One region of the Nocardia sp. NPDC049220 genome, then DNA from elsewhere that is predicted to be linked to it. Evidence: riboswitches for the same ligand, from Rfam matches in the RefSeq annotation. Region 1 holds a riboswitch; the other holds the start of a gene.
The links. Region 1 has a riboswitch for S-adenosylmethionine ahead of AB0C34_RS11720 (aminotransferase class V-fold PLP-dependent enzyme). Riboswitches for the same ligand answer to the same signal wherever they lie in the genome.
Positions count from the first base shown of each region.

Region 2: another riboswitch for S-adenosylmethionine. It lies ahead of AB0C34_RS10390 (rhodanese-like domain-containing protein); the one in region 1 lies ahead of AB0C34_RS11720 (aminotransferase class V-fold PLP-dependent enzyme).

Region 1 covers NZ_JBEZDA010000003.1:35,926-41,719, forward strand. The annotation lists gene AB0C34_RS11715 (Pls/PosA family non-ribosomal peptide synthetase) at 1-2,166, opposite strand, end outside; SAM riboswitch class IV at 2,557-2,670, shown strand; gene AB0C34_RS11720 (aminotransferase class V-fold PLP-dependent enzyme) at 2,715-4,034, shown strand; gene AB0C34_RS11725 (Uma2 family endonuclease) at 4,110-4,709, shown strand; gene AB0C34_RS11730 (flavin reductase family protein) at 4,715-5,266, opposite strand; gene AB0C34_RS11735 (YbaK/EbsC family protein) at 5,342-5,794, opposite strand, start outside.
Region 2 covers NZ_JBEZDA010000002.1:730,171-735,964, reverse strand. The annotation lists gene AB0C34_RS10395 (O-succinylhomoserine sulfhydrylase) at 1-1,087, opposite strand, end outside; gene AB0C34_RS10390 (rhodanese-like domain-containing protein) at 1,072-1,488, opposite strand; SAM riboswitch class IV at 1,503-1,619, opposite strand; gene AB0C34_RS10385 (hypothetical protein) at 1,683-2,132, opposite strand; gene AB0C34_RS10380 (FAD-dependent oxidoreductase) at 2,510-3,973, shown strand; gene AB0C34_RS10375 (amidohydrolase family protein) at 4,062-4,937, shown strand; gene AB0C34_RS10370 (SDR family oxidoreductase) at 5,101-5,794, opposite strand, start outside.

The sequences.
Region 1 (5,794 bases):
CGCGCGCGCGAACGGCACCATCCATGGCGCGCCGGAGAGATTCTCGGCGCCGCTGGCCTCCGACAGGCGGACCGCCGCCCAGAGCCGCAGATGGACCGAGCCGCCCCGACGATAACGACCGGGGTGGACGCCACGCAGCAGTAGCCTGGCGCCGCCCACACAGATCGCCATGCGGCCGGGCGGAGAGATGAACAGCAGGAACGCCGCTAGCGTCCACCACCAGGACAGCTGCGGCAGCCAGGGCAGCGAGCCGGACCAGCTCGCGACGTTGCCGACGATCGCAAGCCAGGTGAGCCACTGGAGACCGGTGAGGGTGGTCAGCGGGACGGTGGCCAATACCTGCGCGGTCTGGGCGAGTAGCGGCGTCGGGCGTACGACGCGCTCCGCGACGGCGACCGTGGGTGTCGTCTGTTCGAGCAGCTCGACGAGCGCGCCGAGGCGAGGATGGTCGTAGAGGTCGGCGACGGTGATTTGGGGATAGCGTTCGCGCAGGGCGGTGACCAGCTGGGCCGCCGCGAGCGAGCCACCACCGAGGTCGAAGAAGTCGGCGTCGAGGTCGCCGACCTCGGCCCCGAGAATCGAATCCCACAGCCCGCCGACCCAGTGGGCGGTGCCGGTCAGGTCGTTGTCGTCATCGTTGTCGTCGGTGTTGGGCAATGGCCATGGCAGTGCGTCCCGGTCGACCTTGCCGGAGGTCCGGGTGGGTAGCTTGTCGACCACGACGAGTCTCGGGACCAGTGCGGCCGGAAGTTGTTCGGTAAGCACGGCCCGGGCCGCTTTGCCGTCGAAGTCCGGCCCCGGCCCGGTCAGGTAGCCGACCAGAAGCCGGTTTCCCGCCTCGGTGGTGCGGATCGCGGCGGCGGCTCCGGTGACACCGGGGAGATGCTGCAACGCGCTGTCGATCTCACCGAGTTCGATTCGGCGGCCGCCGAGTTTGATCTGATCGTCGGCGCGGCCGAGAAAGACCAGTCCGGCGCTGTCGTTGCGGACCAGATCGCCGCTGCGGTAGGCGCGATCCCAGCCGACCGACGGTAGCGCGGCAAACTTCTGCGCATCCTTGGCCGGATCGAGATAACGCGCGAGGCCGACACCGCCGATGACCAGTTCGCCGGATTCGCCCTCGGCCACGGGGTTTCCCGACGCGTCCACGACGACCAGGTCCCAGCCGTCGAGTGGAAGCCCGATCCGAATCGGCCACCGACCGTTCAGCAGCGCCGCACAGGCGACCACCGTTGTCTCGGTGGGGCCATAGGTGTTCCACACCTCTCGGGGCGAATCACCGCTACCGGCGAGGCGTTCGGCGAGTTCGGGCGGGACGGCCTCGCCGCCGAAGATCAGCAGACGCACCGCGTCCAGCGCCTCGACCGGCCAGGTCGCGGCCAGGGTCGGTACGGTCGAGACGATGCTGATCTCGCGCCGCAGCAGCCAGGGGCCGAGATCGGCGCCGGTGCGGACCAGGTCACGCGGGGCGGGCACGAGGCAGGCGCCGTTGCGCCAGGCCAGCCACATTTCCTCGCAGGAGGCGTCGAACGCTACCGAGAGACCGGCGAGGACCCGGTCACCGGGACCGATCGGTGCGTCACGCAGGAATAGTTCGGCTTCGGCGTCGACGAACGCGGCGGCGTTGCGGTGGGTGACCGCGACGCCTTTCGGTGTCCCGGTGGAGCCCGAGGTGAAGATGATCCACGCGTCGTCGCCGGGGGCGGGCAGCGTGGTCCAGTTGTCCTCGCACGTGGTTCGTTGCGCGGCGCGGATGCCCGCCGCCGTGGTCTCGATGGCCTCGGTGGTCACGATCGCGGTGACTTGGGCTTCACCGAAGACCAGCTGGGCGCGCTCGTCCGGGTCGTCGGCGTCGACCGGCACGTAGGCGGCGCCGGTGTACAAGACCGCGAGGATGGTGACGTAGAGCTCGCGGGCGCCTGACGACATCCGCACGCCTACCCGGTCGCCCGGGCGCACACCCGCTGTGGCGAGCCTCGCCATGATCTTCTCGATCTCGACGACCAGCTCGAGGTAGGAGAGCACCACCTGACCGTCGTCGATGGCGGGGGCGTCGGGGTGCGCGAGCGCCGTGGCGGTCAGGATGTCGACGAGCGTGCGGGCCTCGGAAGCCTGGCCGCCCCGCAGCAGCGGGCTCGCCGTCGCGTCAACCTGTGGTTGGAGCATGGTGCTCTGCGCACCTCCCATCGACCTGCCTCGCGCTTCCGGTAGTTGTGTCATAGCGGGGTTACCAAAGGGCAAACACCACGGTGGCCAGTTGTCCACGGTACCCGCGGTGGTCATCGTCGGTAGTTCACCGAACCGGTTGCGGGACCATCTGGTGCCGTGTGCGGTCGGGTCGAGTTTCGACCCGCGCGGCCCGGTAAACGCCAGGTCGTCGCAGTTAACGTAAAGTTTGCCGAATGATCGCTGGATGCGTGGACAACGCACCCGATTCCGCCTCGATCGCCGCCGTGGGGCGGCGGTCGAGGTCGGTTGCCTCGTGAACAGCGCGCGCCGCACTTCGATGGCGAACCCAGTTGACAGTGCGGGGGCGCGTCTGCCAATCTCGGGTCAGGTCATGAGTGCCAGCGTGAAGCCCCGGCTTGCTGGCCGGCAACCCTCCTCCGCGGTGGGGTGCTCCGGGTGACGACCGGGCCGACGCCCGACTGGGTGCGGCAAGCGCGGACTCGACGAACACCATCGCGGGTCCCAGAACCGACGGGATTTACGTGATGACCTCTGCTGTCGACAACACTTGTGCCGTACTCGCCCGGGTCTCCGGTGACGACCTCCAGGTGCCGCTCGTGCAGGGCGGGACGACCACCTACGCCAACTTCGACTACGCGGCGAGCGCGCCCGCGCTGGCGCAGGTCACCGATCGGGTGCAGCAGCTGCTGCCGTTCTACGCGAGTGTGCACCGCGGCGCGGGCTACGCCTCGCGGATCAGCACCGAGTGCTATGAGGCTGCCCGCGGTTCGGTGACCCGGTTCCTCGACGCTGCCGACGATCAGGTGGTGGTGTTCACCCGCAACACGACCGACTCGCTGAACCTGCTCGCCGCGTGCGTTCCCGGCGAGACGGTGGTGTTGGACATCGAGCATCACGCCAATTTCCTGCCCTGGACCGAACACGGCCGCCGTGTCGTTCGGGCCGCCGACACCGTCGAAGACACCATCGGCAGGCTGGTCGCCGAGTTGTGCAGCAGGCCGGCCGCGTTGCTCGCGGTGACGGGCGCGTCGAACGTGACCGGTGAGGTGCTTCCGCTGGACCGGCTGGCCACCATCGCGCACCAGTGCGGTGCCCGGATCCTGGTCGACGCGGCACAGTTGGCGCCGCACCGGCGAATCAGTCTGCGTGAGAGCGACATCGATTATCTGGCATTTTCCGGACACAAGCTGTACGCGCCGTTCGGTGCGGGCGTGCTGGTCGGCCGCTGTGACTGGCTCGATGCGGCCGAGCCGTACCTGGCCGGGGGCGGGGCGGTGCGCGAGGTGAGTGCGACCGGCGCAGAGTGGGCGCCGGCTCCGCAGCGGCACGAGGCGGGGTCGCCGAACGTACTCGGCGCCGCCGCGCTGGCCGCCGCCTGTGACGCGTTCTGCACGATCGACGCCGAAACCCTTGCCGCCCACGAGCATCGGCTCGCCGACCGCCTCCGCGACGGCCTTGCCGCGATCGATGGTGTGCGCTTGCTGCGTATCTGGACCGATAGTCCCGACGTTGTCGGCATTGTCGCTTTCACCCTGGACGGATTCGTGCCAGGCCACGTCGCCGCCTACCTCTCCGCCGAACACGGCATCGGCGTCCGCGACGGACGCTTCTGTGCGCACCCACTGCTCACCCGCCTCGGGCTGGGCGGGGCCCTGCGCGCCAGCATCGGTCTCGGCACTACCGCCGCTGATGTGGATCGGCTCGTCGGGGCCGTCGCCGCTCTCGTTCGCACCGGCCCGGCCTGGGAGTACGCCGCCACCAACGGTTTGTGGAACCCCACCCCCGAAACACGCCCCTTCCGCTCCACCGCCCCTGCCGGCGCCGCCCCCTGCCTGATCGGCTGAGGGCCGCGGTGTCCCGATCAGGGCAATGCGAGCGGATATTATCGGCGTACTGGTACCCGACCTCGAGGTGGACGCATGAGCACGCTCCCTGCCTGGGCCGTCGACCCGGGTGCGCTTCTGATCACGGAGGAGGGCTACGCGGCGCTTCCGGACGACATCCAGCGGCAGATCGAGGTGGTCGACGGCCACGTAATCGTATGCCGCAGCGGAACCTTCCAGCACAACAATGTCGCCCGGCGACTGGCGAATGCCCTGGAGCGGGCAAGCCCGGCCGAGCCGTGCACCGGCGTCGTCACCGATTTCGAGATGCACTACCTCCGGAGTCGCCCGGCGAGCCCCGGGTTCTCGTTCCGCCGTCCGGATGTCGTGCTACATCGCTGCATCGAGGGTGACCGGAAGTTGACGACCGCGGACGTACTGCTGGTGGTCGAGGTGGTCTCGCCGGGATCCGAGTACACCGACACGGTGGACAAGTGTGCGGAATACGCGAACGAGGGAATTCCGATCTACCTGATCGCGCACTTGGACGCCGATCGAAAAGTGAAGATTATCCAGGAATACCGCCTGGATTGGGCCAGTCGCAGTTACCGGCTCTCGGAAACGCATCAGGACGTGCTCAGACTGACCGACCCATTTCCGGTCGAGGTCGACTTCGCCGCCTTGGACGGTGCCTGAGTCGGTCAGTCACCCAGCGACGTCGGGCGGTAATAGCGCCCGTCGTAGTAGAGCAGCGGGGCGGCGGCGGGCTTCTGATCGGTGTTGTCGTGCACTCGGGTCACCAGGCCGGCGACCACGGTGTGGTCGCCGATGGGGATGAGTCGGTGCACGGTGGCGCGCAACCAGATGGGGGTGCCGTGCAGGACTGGTTCGCCGGTGTCCAGCGTGGTCCACAGCGAGTGGTCGCTGAAGCGCTTCTCGGCGTTCCTGGAGAAGCGGTGAGCCAGGTGCTGCTGGTGTTCGCCCAGGAAGTGGATGACCACGGACTCGGCGTCCAGCAGTGCGGGCAGGCTGGAGGAGGTGTGTGCGATGTTGAACGAGACCAGCGGCGGCGCCAGTGACAGCGAGGCGAATGAGGTCGCGGTGAAGCCGATCGGGCCCCCCGGGGACGACAGCGTGACGACGGTGACGCCCGCGGGGTAATGGCGCATGGAGGTGCGGTACTGCTCGGCGGTGATTCCACTCAGATCATCGGGGATCTGGAATGCCGTCTCGGGCCGTGGTGCTTCGGTCACATGACGAAAATACTCGCGGACCAGGGCTGGTGGGCCGAGTACCTGGTCGTTCGGTGTCGCTGCCCGCGCGCCAACTCAATCCATGTCGATCGCAAGGCCCGCGGTGATCCGCACCAATTCGCGGAACGACGTGCGGAAAATGGTGTTCGGATGCCCGCCGGCCGCCCAGACCTCGCGGTGCGCGGACAGTGCGTTGTCCACCCAGGTCGGCAGGTTGGTCGGATGGCCGACCGGTGCGACTCCACCGATCGGCTGTGCGGTGACCGCACGGACCAGGTCTGCCGGTGCGCGGGTCAGCTTTCCTTCCAGGCGCGCGCCGGTGTTCGACAGGTCGACCTGGTGTGCGCCGGAGACCAGCAACAGCACCGGTTCGTCATCGAGCAGGAAAACCAGCGATTTCGTGATGGCCCCCACATCGACGCCGAGCGCCCGCGCGGCATCGAGCGCGGTATGCGTCGGCGTGGGTTGAGCGATGATGAGGCCGTGATGCCCACGGGCGATGAGGGTGTCCGCGACCCGGCAAGCTAC
Region 2 (5,794 bases), on a different contig from region 1:
GGGTGATCAGGCTTTTGGCGTCGCCGAGGTTGTTGGAGATGTCGACGACGCGCAGCCGGTTGAGCACCTCGAAGGCGCGCTTCTTCGCCTCGTGCTCCGGCGCGTCCAGCTCGAAGGTGACCACAGTGCCGCCCGCGCTCATCTGACTGGTCGCCAGAGCGTGCTGCGGATGCGACTCCAGGAAGGGGTATCTCACCCAACTGACCGACTTGTTGTCCTCCAGGAATCGGGCGACCCGCAGCGCGGATTCCGCCGAGTGGCGCACCCGAAGCGGCATCGTCTCCAGCCCTTTGAGCAGCGTCCAGGCGTTGAACGGGCTCAGCGCGGGACCGGTGTGACGCATCAGCGTTTTCACCGGACCGTCGATGTAGTCTTTGGCGCCCAGAATGGCGCCGCCGAGCACCCGCCCCTGTCCATCGATGTGCTTGGTACCCGAGTAGACCACCACGTCGGCGTCGAGCTCGAACCCGCGCTGCAGCAGCGGTGTCGCGAAGACGTTGTCCAGCACCACTTTCGCGCCTGCCGCGTGTGCCAGTTCGCTCACCCGGCGCACATCGACCAGCGTCTGCATCGGGTTGGCGGGCGTCTCGAAGAACACCGCCTTCGTCGGCACCGACAGCGCCTGCTCCCACTGGTCCAGATCTTCACCGTCGACGAAAACGGTCTCCACTCCCCAGCGCGGCAAAATCTCGTTGCACACCACGAAGCAGGAACCGAACAGGCTGCGTGCGGCGACGAGTCGATCGCCGGCTCCCAGCAGCGCGCCGAGCGCGGTGAAGACCGCGGCCATTCCGCTCGCGGTCGCGAAACATGCTTCGGCGCCGTCGATCAGCCGCATGCGCTCCTCGAACATGGCGACCGTCGGATTGCCATACCGGGAGTAGACGAAGTGCTCGACCTCGCCGGTGAACGCGGCCTCGGCGGCCTCGGCGCTTTCGTAGACGAAGCCGGATGTCAGGTAGAGCGCCTCGGCGGTTTCCTCGAAGCCGGAGCGCCGCACGCCACCGCGCACACTGAGCGTCGCCGGGCCGACGCCCTCGGGCAACGGCCGGTTGAACGCGCCGCCGGTGATCACGACTGCCGCCATGGCAGTCCGTGGGCGCGCCAGCCGGAGCCGCCCCGATGCCCGTATTCGTCCACCGGACCTTCGAAGCCCTGGAGCACGTTGTACGAACTGCGGTAGCCCGCCGTGGTCGCGGCGATCGCCGCGCCGATCGAACGCTGGCCGGAGCGACACAAGAAAACGACCGGCGTCTCCTCATCACGATCCACCAGAGCCTGCTGCAACTGCTCGACGAATGCCTCGTTGCGCGCACCGGTCGAGTCCACCCATTCGATCAGCGCGGTCGGCCGTTCGATCGAACTCGTGTCGGGGAGGCCGACGAATTTCCATTCGGCTTCCGTGCGCACGTCGACCAGGACGGCGCGGGGGTCCTGCCGCAAAAGTTCCCAAGCCTGCTGCGGGGTGAGATCACCGGCATAACTCATGTGCACCTCCTGCGAATCCGCACTTGCCGTGCTCAGGTTCGAGGCACGGCCAGGTCGTCACCCGGAGCACCCCACCGCGGAGGAGGGTTGCCGACCAGTAATGCCGGGGCTTGACACTGGTTCTCATGACCTTCGACTGAGATTGCACCGATGCGGGTCACCGTGTCAAACGGGTGTTCACACTGCGAGAACGCTCAGGTGCAGACCAACCACTTCGATCCGGATCGAGTGAGATTCCAGGTCTTCGTGGTCGATGTCCCGTCGACCTTCGTGGTCACGGTCGCCTTCCCCTTGTCGCCGTCCACCATCGGGTTGTCGAGTTTCGTGATCTCGACGGACTTTCCGGCGCCGGCCTGTCCGGCGAGCGGCGAGCGCGCTGCGTCGAAGCCCTGGCACGCGGTGCCAGGCGGGGGCACCGCAGCGGTGACATTGGAGCTCTCGACGAAGTTGCGAACCGCGGCGACGATCCGGTCGGAATCTGTGACATTTTTCTCAGCGGGCGACAGCACCCCGCCGAGCACGATCGCGACCAGCACGACCACCGCGACCACCGCGGCCGCGAGGAACGGCGCCGCGGAGCGCCTGTCGGTCTGATCGACCCGGATGATGTCGTCTTCGCCCGCGCTCGGCGGCTGCTCGGTCATGACTCGATGATCCCTGGTCATCCGGGGTATCGAACGCTCGGACCCGGACCAGCGCCGTTGACGCCGGCGTGAAACCGACCGGATCGCCGGGTAGCGAATACGCCGAACGGGTAACCGACAGATGTGACGTTCGATGGCCGCCGTCCAGTACGCGCACCGGCGTGGGACACCCTCGGCTACCCCGATAGAATCGCGGGGCTGTGGCCTGTTGTCATCGCGATTCGGCAGCTTCTCGTCACAGCGAACCCCGGCACCGCGCAGCCAGAGCCGGCCTCGCCGGTGCGGCACCGCCACGGTGCAACCAAGCCATGCGTCAACTTAGCCTAAGCTAAGGTCGACGCCGTTCATCTTTTCGACCATAAGGGTGCGCTTAAGACATGACCGAACAGAGTGCAGGATCGACCAGCGGAGTACCCGGGCCCTCCGTGGTGACGCAAGCTGCCTCCGCCGGACCTGACGCGCACACCGCCGGGACCCGCCCGCTGCGCATTGCGATCGTGGGCGCCGGACCGGCCGGAATCTACGCCGCCGACGCATTGATGAAATCCGACGCCGAGGTGAGCATCGACTTGTTCGAGCGGATGCCCGCACCGTTCGGTCTTATCCGCTACGGCGTCGCGCCGGACCATCCACGGATCAAGGGCATCATCACCGCCCTGCACAAGGTTCTCGACAAGCCGCAGGTTCGACTGCTCGGCAACATCGACTACGGCACCGACATCACCCTCGACGACTTGCGCACGTTCTACGACGCGGTGATCTTTTCCACCGGGGCGAACGCCGACCGCGCGCTGGACGTCCCCGGCATCGGCCTGGACGGCTCCTTCGGCGCCGCGGACTTCGTGTCCTGGTATGACGGGCACCCCGATGTGCCGCGTACCTGGCCGCTGGACGCGGAGAAGGTCGCGGTGCTCGGTGTCGGCAATGTCGCGCTCGATGTCGCGCGCGTACTGGCCAAAACCGGTGACGAGTTGCTGCCCACCGAGATCCCGCCGAACGTCTACAACGGACTCAAAGCCAACAAGGCCGTCGAGGTGCACGTGTTCGGCCGACGTGGGCCCGCGCAGGCCAAGTTCACGCCGCTGGAACTGCGCGAACTCGACCACTCGCCGACCATCGAGGTCATCGTCGCGCCCGAGGACATCGACTACGACGAAGGCTCCGAAGCCGCGCGCCGGCACTCCAAGCAAGTCGACATGGTCGCCAACACCCTGGAGCAGTGGGCCATCCGGGACGTGGGCGAACGCCCGCACAAGCTGTTCCTGCACTTCTTCGAATCCCCCAGCGAGGTGTTGGGCGAGGACGGCAAAGTGGTCGGCCTGCGCACCGAGCGCACCCAACTCGACGGCACCGGCAACGTCAAGGGCACCGGCGTGTTCAAGGACTGGGACGTCCAAGCGGTCTACCGGGCCGTCGGTTACCTGTCGCAGAACCTGACCAACCTGCCGTTCGACGACCAGGCGGGCACCGTGCCGAACGAGGCGGGTCGCGTGATCGCCGACGAGAACGCCGACGGCGCCGAGCGCTACCTGCCCGGCACCTACGTCACCGGCTGGATCAAGCGCGGTCCGGTCGGCCTGATCGGCCACACCAAAGGCGACGCCAACGAGACCGTGGCGTGCCTGCTCGACGACAGCCCGAACTTCACCCCGGCCGCCGAACCGGAACTCGACGCCGTCACCGCATTCCTCGAAAGCAAGGGCATTCCGTTCACCACCTGGCAGGGCTGGTACCGCCTGGACGCGCACGAGCGCGCCCTCGGCGAGCCCGAGGGCCGCGAGCGAGTCAAGGTCGTGGAGCGAGAAGACATGTTGCGCGCCAGCGAGCCGCACAAAGTCTGATCGTCCTGCGGCGGGACCGACAGCCCGCTGCCGTGCCGACCCCCTCGCTGCGGCAGCGGAAAATCCGACGCTGAGGCATTCTGTACAAGTGTTCGATGCCCACCTGCACATCTTCGACCCGCGGTTCCCGCTGGCCGAGAACGAGGGCTACCTGCCCGACCCGTTCACCATCGCCGACTATCGGAAGCGCATGGCGCGCTTCGATGTCGGCGGCGGTGCCGTGGTCAGCGGCTCGTTCCAGGGCACCGATCAGAGCTACCTGAAGGCCGCCCTCGCCGAACTCGGCGAGGGCTGGGTCGGCGTCACCCGCCTCGACCTGGATGCCACCGACGAGGAGATCAGCGAGTTGGACCGCATCGGTGTGCGCGGGCTGCGGTTCAACCTCAAACGCGCCGCCATGGACATCACCGGAATGACCCTGCAGGCGCTTCGCGCACACGAATTGGTCGGCTGGCACGTCGAGGTCTACATCGACGGCACCATGCTCGCTTCGCTGCAACCGGTCATCTCCAAGCTGCCCGCACTGTCGATCGACCATCTGGGCATGTCGGAGGAGGGACTGCCGTTCTTGCTCGATCTCGTCGATCGCGGGGCCCGGGTCAAGGCGACCGGCTTCGGTCGGCTCGGCATGAACGTCGCCGACACGCTGCGCCGCATCCACGCGGTGAACCCCGCGGCTCTGATGTTCGGCACCGATCTCCCCGGCGCCCGCGCGGGCCGACCGTTCCAGGACTCGGACGTCGAACTCATCTGCGATGTGGTGGGCACCGACATGTACGCGGTACTGGAGGACAACGCGCGAGCGTTCTACCGGCTCCCGGTCCGGGAACGGACTATCCACACAGACCCGAGCCCGACACTGCCGCTGTACCGCCCGGAGCCACCGACCCTCCGTCTTCGTCGCGACGAACTGCCGGTAAGCCAAGCGGGAGACACGATTCCGTTCCCCGCTATCGAACAGTAGAGCGCAGGCCACAACGCTTCGGTCTCATAACAAAGATTCAGTCGCGGCAGCCAGATGATGGCAGAATCACGCCACCGCCCTCGACGCATCCGAGCGATTACTCGGTATGCGTGGAACGCGTAATAGCCGGCAGTCGGGTATCCCCACCGGTTGCCACCCCGGTTCAGCGGGCCTGCTGCATCCAGTCCCGGTAATGCGTCGGCGCCAGGTGTGCGTCCGATCCCGCGATGAGTTCATCGCCGGTGATGGCGGCGAACATACCCGCTTTGTCGTCGGTGACGCAGGTCCGGTCGTCGTGCTGTGCGGCAAGGGTGATCCTGCCGAGTTCATCGAGACGAAAGACGTCGGGGCCCGCGATGTTTCGGATGCCGTCGAGCGGCGGGTTGGTGGCGACTTCGACGATCGTGTCGACAATGTCCGCGACGGCGATCGGCTGCACCCGGGTGGCCGGCAGCCGGACGGTGCTGTCGTCCGCGGTCCAGGACATCACCGCGTCCACGAACTCGAAGAACTGGGTGGCGCGCACGATCGAATATGGCGTCGGCCCTTGCCGAAGCAGGTCTTCCTGGAGCGTCTTGGCCCGGTAATAGTCCAACTGGGGCACCTGATCCACGCCGACGATCGAAAGGATCACCTGATGCCGGACACCGGCGCGCTCCCCCGCGGCCAGCAGATTGTTCATGGACGTGCGGAAGAATTCCAGGGACGCCTCGTCGAAGGTCGGCGAGTTCGTCACGTTGATCACGACCTCGGCGCCCTCCAACGCCTGGTCCAAGCCCTTCCCCGTGAGCAGGTCGACGCCGGTGGACGGCGCCGCGGGGACGGCCTCGTGTCCGGCTTCGGTCAACTTCCGGACC